DNA from 2 places in the Delftia deserti genome. Region 1 is predicted to be linked to the other one. Evidence: predicted binding sites of a transcription regulator. Region 1 holds the regulator's gene; the other holds the start of a gene.
The links. The regulator HrcA, encoded in region 1, represses chaperone genes, less so after heat shock. The targets are predictions, from matches to a motif close to TTAGCACTCNNNNNNNNNGAGTGCTAA.
Positions count from the first base shown of each region.

Region 2: rpoH (RNA polymerase sigma factor RpoH) is a predicted target of HrcA. The motif match lies at 2,465-2,491, and genes of this name have one in related genera.

Region 1 is NZ_JBHSIH010000001.1:5,250,784-5,255,520, forward strand. Features, by position in the region: gene recN (DNA repair protein RecN) at 1-1,366, opposite strand, end outside; gene ACFPFG_RS24895 (NAD kinase) at 1,369-2,265, opposite strand; gene hrcA (heat-inducible transcriptional repressor HrcA) at 2,297-3,301, shown strand; tRNA gene ACFPFG_RS24905 (tRNA-Ile) at 3,369-3,447, shown strand; gene ACFPFG_RS24910 (hypothetical protein) at 3,457-3,633, shown strand; tRNA gene ACFPFG_RS24915 (tRNA-Arg) at 3,624-3,700, shown strand; gene ACFPFG_RS24920 (CHASE2 domain-containing protein) at 3,776-4,737, opposite strand, start outside.
Region 2 is NZ_JBHSIH010000001.1:2,537,556-2,542,292, reverse strand. Features, by position in the region: gene ACFPFG_RS12440 (sterol desaturase family protein) at 1-381, opposite strand, end outside; gene ACFPFG_RS12435 (Bug family tripartite tricarboxylate transporter substrate binding protein) at 401-1,393, opposite strand; gene rpoH (RNA polymerase sigma factor RpoH) at 1,490-2,434, opposite strand; gene acs (acetate--CoA ligase) at 2,851-4,737, opposite strand, start outside.

The DNA of each region.
Region 1 (4,737 bases):
CCTCGTCGAAGATCAGCGTGCCGGCCTCGCCCAGTTCGCTGGTGGTCACGGCAATCGCCAGCGAAATGCGCGACAACTCGCCGCCCGAGGCCACCTTGGCAATCGGCTTGGGACTGGCGCCCGGGTGGCCGGCGACCAGAAAGGCCACGCTGTCCACGCCAAAGGCACCGGGGGAGTCGGCCGTGGACAGGGCGGCCTCGAACAGGCCTCCTTCCATGCCCAGTCCCTGCATGGCCTGGGTGATGGCGCGCGACAGGCGCGGCGCGGCCAGGGCGCGTTGCTGCGACAGCACCCGGGCGCTGGCCTGGTAGTGCTGCTGCGCCGATTGCTCGGCGGCATGCAGGGCCTCGATGTCCACGGCGGCGTCCAGCTGCTGCAGTTCCTGGCGCCATCCGGCCAGCAGCGCGGGCAATTCATCGGGCGTGCGGCGGTAGCGGCGCGCCAGTTGCATCCACAGCGACAGGCGCTCATCGAGCTCGGCCAGGCGCTCGGGGTCCAGGTCGGCGCGGCGCAGATAGCTTTGCAGCGAATGGCGCGCATCCTGCGCCTGGGCCATGCATGAGGCCAGCACGTCTGCAATGTTCTGGAAGTCCGGCTCCAGGTGCTCCTGGTTCTGGATCAGATGGCTGGCGCGGCCCAGCGGGCTGATCACGCCGGCCTCGTCGTCTTCCAGCATCTGCAGCGTGGTCTGTGCCGCATCGATCAACGTCTGGGCATGGGACAGGCGCGTATGCTGGGCGTTGAGGTCGTCCCACTCGTCGGCCTGCGGGGCCAGCTTGTCGAGTTCGGTGATCTGCCACTGCAGCCGCTCGCGCTCGCGCTGCAGGCTGTCCTGGGCGGATTGCGCATGCTGCAGCGCCTGCCGGGCCTGGGACCAACGGCTCCAGCAGCCCTGGACCTCGCGGCTGTCGATGCCGGCATAGGCGTCCAGCAGGGCGCGCGCCGCATCGGGCCGCGTGAGGCTTTGCCAGGCATGCTGGCCGTGGATGTCGATGAGCTGCTCGCCCAGGGCGCGCAGCTGCGTGGCCGTGGCCGGCGTGCCGTTGATCCAGGCGCGGCTGCGGCCCTGGGCGTCCACCGTGCGCCGCAGCAGCAGGCCGCTGTCCTCGCAGGCCAGGCCTGCGGCCTCCAGCCAGGGGCGCAGCCGTGCGCAGCCGTCGAACTCCACGCAGATGTCGGCCTGGGTGCAGCCTTCGCGCACCACGTCGGCGTCGGCGCGGGCGCCCAGGGCCAGCTGCAAGGCGTCGATCAGGATGGATTTGCCGGCGCCGGTCTCCCCGGTCAGCACGGTGAAGCCCGCCTGCCAGTCCAGATCAAGGGCCTGCACGATCACGAAGTCGCGCAGAACGATGCGCTTGAGCGCCATGGTCAGGCGCCTCCCTCGTTCCAGCCCAGTTTCTTGCGCAGCGTGGCGAAGTAATTCCAGCCCTTGGGGTGCAGAAAGCGCACGCTGTGGTGGGCGCGGCTCACGAGGATGCGGTCGCCGTGCTGCAGCGAGGCCAGGGACTGCATGTCGAAATTGGCGCTGACATCGCGCCCGGCCACGACCTCGATCGTGACCTCGTTGGCATCGGACAGCACGATGGGGCGGTTGGACAGGTTGTGCGGCGCAATGGGTGCCATGACCCAGGCGGGGATGGACGGATGCATCATCGGCCCGCCCGCGGACAGCGCATAGGCCGTGGAGCCCGTGGGCGTGGCCACGATCAGGCCGTCGGCGCGCTGGTTGGAGACAAAGCGGCCGCCCACCTCGATGCGCAGCTCCACCATGCCCGAGGTGCCGCCGCGGTTGACCACCACGTCGTTCATGGCCAGGGCCTCGAACACACACTGGCCGTCGCGGATCACGCGGGCGCACATCAGGGGGCGCAGGTCCTCCTCGTATTCGCCCTGCAGCATGGGCGTGAGCGTGGCCTCGAAGTCCTCCAGCGCGATGTCGGTGACAAAGCCCAGGCGGCCCTGGTTCACCCCGATCAGGGGCGTTCCGTATTGCGCCAGGTGCCGGCTCACGCCGAGCATGGTGCCGTCGCCGCCGACGACCAGGCCCAGGTCGCAATGCCTGCCCAGGCCATCGACATCGAGGGTGGGGTAGTCTGTGAGCCCTGCGTGCAGGGCCGATTGGGTATCGAGCACGACTTCGCAGCCCTGGCGCCTGAGGAAGTCCGCAATGCGCTCAAGCGCGTTGCTGGCATTCTCGGACGGGGCGCTTGCGCTGGGAGCGTGGTACTTCCCGATCAAGGCAACGTGGCGAAACGTGGACGTCATTTCCGGCAAATTACATCATTAAAATCATCACATGCTCGACGAACGTGCCAAGTTGTTGCTCAAAGCGCTGATCGAGCGTTATATCGCTGACGGCCAGCCTGTGGGCTCGCGAACCCTGTCGCGTGCGTCGGGGCTTGAATTGTCGCCTGCCACGATACGCAATGTGATGGCTGACCTCGAAGACCTGGGGTTGATCATCAGCCCGCACACCTCGGCGGGCCGCATTCCGACCGCCCGGGGCTACCGGCTGTTCGTGGACACCATGCTCACCGCAGACCGTGCCGATATCGTGACGCCCGAACTCGCGCCCGAGCAGCCGCAGAAAGTCATCGCCAACGCCGCCAACCTGCTGTCCAGCCTTTCCCAGTTCGTGGGTGTGGTGCTGGTACCGCGCCGCACCTCGGTGTTCAAGCACATCGAATTCGTGCGGCTGTCGGAGCGGCGCTTTCTGGTCATCATCGTATCGCCCGACGGTGACGTGCAAAACCGCGTCATCTTCACCGATGTGGACTACTCGGCCTCGCAGCTGATCGAAGCCTCCAACTTCCTCAACAGCCACTACGCGGGCCTGGCCATGGAAGAGGTGCGCGAGCGCCTCAAGGGCGAGGTGGAGCTGCTGCGCGGCGAGGTGGCCACGCTCATGCAGGCGGCCGTCAACATCGGCACGGAGGCCATGACCAGCGCCCAGGAAGACGTGGTCATCGCGGGCGAGCGCAACCTGCTGTCGGTCAGCGATTTCTCCAGCGACATGGGCAATCTGCGCCGCGCCTTCGACCTGTTCGAGCAAAAGACCCAGATCCTCAGGCTGCTGGATTTTTCCAGCCAGGCGGAAGGCGTGCGCATCTACATCGGCGGTGAAAGCCAGGTCGTGCCTTTCGAGGAGCTGTCCGTGGTCAGCGCGCCCTACGAGCTCGACGGCAAGGTGGTGGGCACACTGGGCGTGATCGGGCCCACCCGCATGCACTACGACCGCATGATCCAGATCGTGGACATCACCTCCAAGCTCGTCAGCAATGCGCTGAGTCACAAGCGCTGAGTCCTGCGGGTTAGGCTCTACAATAGTTGTTTGCCATGGACTGCATCCGTGCTGCCTTGGTGAATCAGGGGCCTTAGCTCATGCTTGGTTAGAGCAGCGGACTCATAATCCGTTGGTGCCCAGTTCGACTCTGGGAGGCCCTACCATCCATTGGTATGGAAAGCCTGCCGCCCTTCCGGGTGGCGGGCTTTTTTGCTGGGCGCACGGCTGCCGCATGGCGGGCCATCGCCCGGTTGCCGGTGGATGCGGCTGCCGTTTTTTTGCAGAAATATGGCGCTTTTGTCCGGGAGCCCCAAAACCCGCTGCTACAATGCGAAGCGTTGCGGCTGTAGCTCAGCTGGATAGAGTACTTGGCTACGAACCAAGGGGTCGTGGGTTCGATTCCTGCCAGCCGCACCAAAAAACGCAAAGCCCTGAAGTTGAAAGACTTCAGGGCTTTTTCGTTTTCCGCATCCGTATCCCTGGGATGTCAGGTCAGGCCTGTTGCGCTTTCGGCAGCACGATGCTGAAGGCGCTGCCCTGGCCGGGCATGCTTTCTATCTCAAGCCGCCCGCCATGGCGGGCGGCCACGGTGCGCACGAAGGCCAGGCCCAGGCCCACGCCGTCGAGGTGCCGGTGATGGTCCAGGCGCTCGAACGGCTGGCTCAGCCGGGCGACGGCCTGCCCATCCATGCCGGGCCCGTGGTCCCGGATGGTGAGGCGGCAATGGCCTGCGTCCTGCTGCAGCAGGCATTGCACCGTGGCGGGGTTTGCCTGATCTGCACGCGCTCCGTATTTGATGGCGTTGCCGATCAGGTTGACGGCCGCGCGGTGGAGCATGCCCGCATCGCCCAGCACGGGGCATTCCTGTTCGGGCAGGTGGAACTCCAGCTGCACGTGGGCCGCAGAGGCCTGGGCCCAGCAGCTTTCCACGGCCTGGTCCAGCACCAGGCCCAGGTCCAGCCGTTCCCGGCGCAGCGCCTGCTGCTGGGCGCGTGCCAGGTGCACGAAATCGTCGGCCAGCTGCAGGGAGGCCTGGGCATAGCCTTCGATGCGCGGCAGCAGGAGGCCGAGGTCGGGCGCCTGTGCGGCGCCGCGCTGCATCTCCAGCAAGGTGATGATGGAGGCCACGGGCGCCCGGATGTCGTGCGAGATGAACTGCATGGCCTGGTCGCGCTGGGCCTGGGCGCTGCGCAGATCGCTGATATCGACCAGGGTGATCAGCCAGCCCGTGGTGGGAGGTGCCTCGAAGGTCTGGGTCAGCAGCATCAGGCTGCGTCCCATGGGGTCGCGCCCCTCGCTGCTGGGCGGCAGGCCGTGGGTGGCAAGTGCCTCAGGCGTGAGCAAGGGCTGGCCGGCGGATGCGCCGGCTGCCGTGTCCAGGACCCGCAGGCCATCGAGCAGCCGAGGCAGGGCATCGCCGGCCCGCAGGCCATGCCCCAGGCTGCGCGCATAGG
Region 2 (4,737 bases), 2.7 Mb from region 1:
CAGCCGCGTGTGCAGCAGGCGGTGGTTGATCCAGAAGTGCACATCGTTCCAGATCAGCAGCACCACGATTTCGATGGCGATGCGCCAGGGGCCTGCATCGGGCTCCAGCCGCGCCCAGCCCAGTTGCAGAAGGCCCCAGGGCACGATCATGCCGATGCCGAAGATCAGCACCGAATGCAGCGACTGGCGCCATTCGCGGCGCAACTGGTCGGGCTTGAGCGGGCGCGTGTCCAGCACGCGGCCCGTGCCGCGCCGCTGCAGCCAGCGCGTGAGCGCCGTCATGCCCCAGCCGCCGGCCGTGTACAGCACGCCGAAGAAGAGCAGGCCCCAGGCCATGACCTGCCAGGCGTTGAGTTCGGTGAAGGCTTGGGCAGCGGTCATGGCAGTGTGATCGAGCACGTCATTGCGCGTGGATTCCCTGTTCGCGGATGATGCGGCCCAGTGCCGTCACGTCCTGGCGTATGCGCAGGGCCAGGCCCTCGGGCGAGCTGCCGACAGCCTGCCAGCCCTGGGCGGCCAGGCGTGCACGCATCTCGGGCGAGCGCACGATCTCGCCCACCGCCTCGGCCAGCTTCTGCACATGGGCGGCGGGCATGGCCTTGGGCGCGGCCACGGCGTTCCAGATCTCCAGATCGAAATCCCCCACGCCCAGCTCCTTGAGGCTGGGCAGTCCCGGCGCCAGCGGGCTGCGCGCGGCCGAGGTCACGGCCACGCCGCGCAGCTTGCCGGCCTGCACCTGGGCCATGGCCAGTGCGGGCGGCAGCATGGACAGCTGCAGGTCGCCCCCCTGGATGGCGTTGAACACCTGCGGATAGCCGGGGTAGGGGATGTGTTCGGGCCTGAGCGCGGAGCGGCTCTTGAGCAGCTCCATGCCCAGGTGGCCCACCGTGCCCACGCCTGGGGAACCGTAGCTCCAGCGGCTGCCAGCCTGGGCAGCGGCCTCCAGGAAGGCGCGGCCCTCGGGCGCGCCGGCCGGAGCCACCAGCACCAGGGGCGCCACGCCGATCAGGCTGACGGGCTGCAGATCCTTCACAGGGTCGTAGCGCACAGCGGGGTTGAGCAGGCGGGCAATCGTCAGGTTGCCGTTGATCATCACGCTGAAGGTATGGCCGTCGCGCGCACGGGCCACCTGCTCGCCCGCGATGTTGCCGCCTGCGCCCACCCTGTTCTCGACGATGACGGGCTGGCCCAGGCGCTTTTCCAGCGGCTCCGCCAGGGCGCGCGCCGTGAGGTCGGGGGAGGAGCCGGCGGGAAAGCCGACGATCAGGTGCAGCGGCTTGCTGGGCCAGTCGTCGCCCGCCACGGCAGCGCAAGGCAGCAGGGCCGAGGCCAGGGCGGTGGCCAAGGCATTGGCGAAGAGGCGGCGTAATGGCGAGATGGCGCTGGCGGGCATGGGGGCGTGTGGGCCGCAAAGGCTGCGGGCAATAAAAAACCCGGAGATTATCCGGGTTTGTCTTGAAGCGGCTTGTCAGCCCAGGCCGTCAGGCCATCAGGCGAATTCGGCCAGGGCCTTCTTCATCTTCTTCATGGCAGCCACCTCGATCTGGCGGATGCGCTCGGCGCTCACGCCGTAGACGGCGGCCAGCTCATGCAGCGTCATGCCGCCCGAGCCGTCGTCGTTGACCTTGAGCCAGCGCTCCTCGACGATGCGGCGGCTGCGGTCATCCAGCGACTCCAGCGCCATGGCAATGCCGTCGGTGGCCAGATGGTCACGCTGGCGCGACTCGATCATGGCCGTGGGTTCGTGTGCGCCATCGGCCAGGTAGGCGATGGGGCCGAAGGCCTGTTCGCCATCGTCGCCGGGCGAGGGATCCAGCAGCACGTCGCCACCGGCCAGGCGCGTTTCCATCTCCATGACTTCTTCGCGCTTGACGTTGAGCTTCTCGGCCACGGCGTCGATCTCGCCCGAGGTCAGCGTATCGCGCAGCATGGCGCCGTCCTCGGCCATGGCGGCATCGGACTTCAGGCCCTGCTTCATGGAGCGCAGGTTGAAGAACAGCTTGCGCTGGGCCTTGGTCGTGGCGACCTTGACCATGCGCCAGTTCTTGAGGATGTACTCGTGGATCTCGGCCTTGATCCAGTGCATGGCGTAGCTCACCAGGCGCACGTTCTGATCGGGGTCGAAGCGCTTGACGGCCTTCATCAGGCCCACGTTGCCTTCCTGGATCAGGTCGCCGTGCGGCAGGCCGTAGCCCAGGTACTGGCGCGAGATGGAAACCACCAGGCGCAGGTGGGACATCACCAGACGCCCTGCGGCGTCCAGATCGCTGTGTTCTTTGAGCTTGCGGGCATAGTCCTGCTCTTCCTCGAGGGTGAGCATGGGCAGGCGGTTGACCGCGGAAATGTAGGCATCCAGATTGCCCAGAGGCGGCACCAGGGCCCAGGGGTTAGCGGGTGCCAAGGTGGTCGCAATGGAGCCGGAGGCGTTTGTCATTGCAGAGTTCCTTTCTTCCATTCCTTCATATTAGCACTCGTTATGACCGAGTGCTAAAGCCAAAGTTCCGTGGGTTTTTCAGACGGTTGCACTCATTTTTGGAGTGCCAAAAGTCGTTTGTGCCTAGTCTGAGCGATTTTTGGAAACCCTGCTTGCCAGCGGTGGGCGCATATTGCCGGGAGAGCATTACAGTTTTTCCAGCAGGCTTTCAATCTGCCGGCCCAGTTGCAGCAGGCCGGCTGCAGCTTCGCCGCTGGATACCACCGTGCCGGGCTTGCCGCAACCGTCATCCACCAGGCCCTGCGGGGCGCGCCCGGCAACTGTTCTCCAGCATCTGGGATGCTTGAGCGGCCGAGCTGCCTCGCGGGTCTCGCGGCCTGACGGCGCTGCATCGCCTGTGGCTTGCCGCCCGGCCTTCAGCAGGCCTGTGACAGCTGCTCCAGGATCGCCGGGTTCTCCAGGGTGGAGGTGTCCTGCACGATGGGCTCGCCGCGTGCAATGCTGCGCAGCAATCGCCGCATGATCTTGCCGCTGCGGGTCTTGGGCAGGTTGTCCCCGAACCGGATGTCCCTGGGCTTGGCGATCGGCCCGATCTCCTTGGCCACCCACTCCCGCAGCAGCCTGGCGATGTCGGCCGCCTCGGCGCCGCTGGGCCGCGAACGCTTGAGGACGACGAAGGCGCATATGGCCTCTCCCGTCGTGTCGTCGGGCCGGCCCACGACGGCGGCCTCCGCCACCAGGTCGGTCATGGCCACCAGGGCGGACTCGATCTCCATCGTGCCCATGCGGTGGCCGCTGACGTTCAGCACATCGTCGATGCGGCCGGTGATGGTGAAGTAGCCGGTGCGCGCATCGCGGACCGCGCCGTCTCCCGCCAGGTAGTAGCGGCCCTTGAACTCTTCGGGAAAGTAGCTGGCGACAAACCGCTCGGGATGGCCCCAGATGTTCCTGATCATGGAGGGCCAGGGGCGCTTGATCACCAGGATGCCGCTGTCGCCCCAGGGCAGCTCGTTGCCGGCCTCGTCCACCACGGCGGCGGCAATGCCCGGGAAGGGCAGCGTGCAGGAGCCCGGCACCAGTTCCGTGGCGCCGGGCAGCGGCGTGATCATGTGCCCGCCCGTCTCCGTCTGCCAGAACGTATCGACGATGGGGCAGCGGCCCCCGCCCACCTGCTCGTGGTACCAGTGCCAGGCGGCGGGATTGATCGGCTCGCCCACGGACCCCAGGATGCGCAGGCTGCCCAGGTCGTAGCGCGCGGGATGCACCTGCGCATCGGCGTCGGCGGCCTTGATCAGCGAGCGAATGGCCGTGGGCGCCGTGTAGAAGACCGTCACCCCGTGGGCCTCGATCATTTTCCAGAAGCGTCCCGCGTCCGGGTAGGTGGGCACGCCCTCGAACACCACCTGGGTGGCGCCCAGCGCCAGCGGGCCGTAGGCGATATAGGTATGGCCGGTCACCCATCCGATGTCCGCCGTACACCAGAAGACATCGCAGGGCTGGAGGTCGAAGGTCCAGGCGCAGGTCACGGCGGCATGCAGCAGATAGCCTCCCGTGGCGTGCTGGACGCCCTTGGGGGTTCCGGTGGAGCCCGAGGTGTAGAGCAGGAACAGCGGATGCTCGGCCTGCACCCATTCCGGTTCGCAGACATCGCTCCGGGCTGCGGTGATTTCGTCGAGCCACAGGTCCCGGGGCTGGTGCATGGCGATGGCGCCGCCCGTGCGCCGTGCCACCAGCACGTGGCGGACCTGCTCGCAGCCGGGCTGGGCCAGGGCCTCGTCCACGATGCTCTTGAGGGGCAATTGCCGTCCTCCCCGCACTTGCTGGTCTGCCGTGATGACGGCGCAGGCCCCCGTGTCCGCGATGCGGTCGCGCAGCGCCGTGGCGGAGAAGCCGCCGAACACCACGCAGTGAATGGCGCCTATGCGTGCGCAGGCCTGCATGGCGGCCACGCCGTCGATCGACATGGCCATGTAGATGACGACGCGGTCGCCCTTGCCGACACCCAGGCTGCGCAGGGCGTTGGCCAGGCGATTGACCCGCACAAGAAGCTGCGCATAGGTCACCTGCGTCACCGCGCCGTCATCGGCTTCGAAGATGAGGGCCGTGCGCTCGCCCAGCCCCCGCTGGATGTTGCGCTCCAGGCAGTTCCAGCTGGCGTTGAGCGTGCCGTCATTGAACCATTCGTAGAACGGGGCGCGGCTTTCATCGAGCACGCGTGTGAACGGGCGCTTCCACGCGACGAACTCGCGTGCGAGCCGGCCCCAGAACGCCTGCGGGTCGGCGTCCGCCTCCGCGACGAGCCG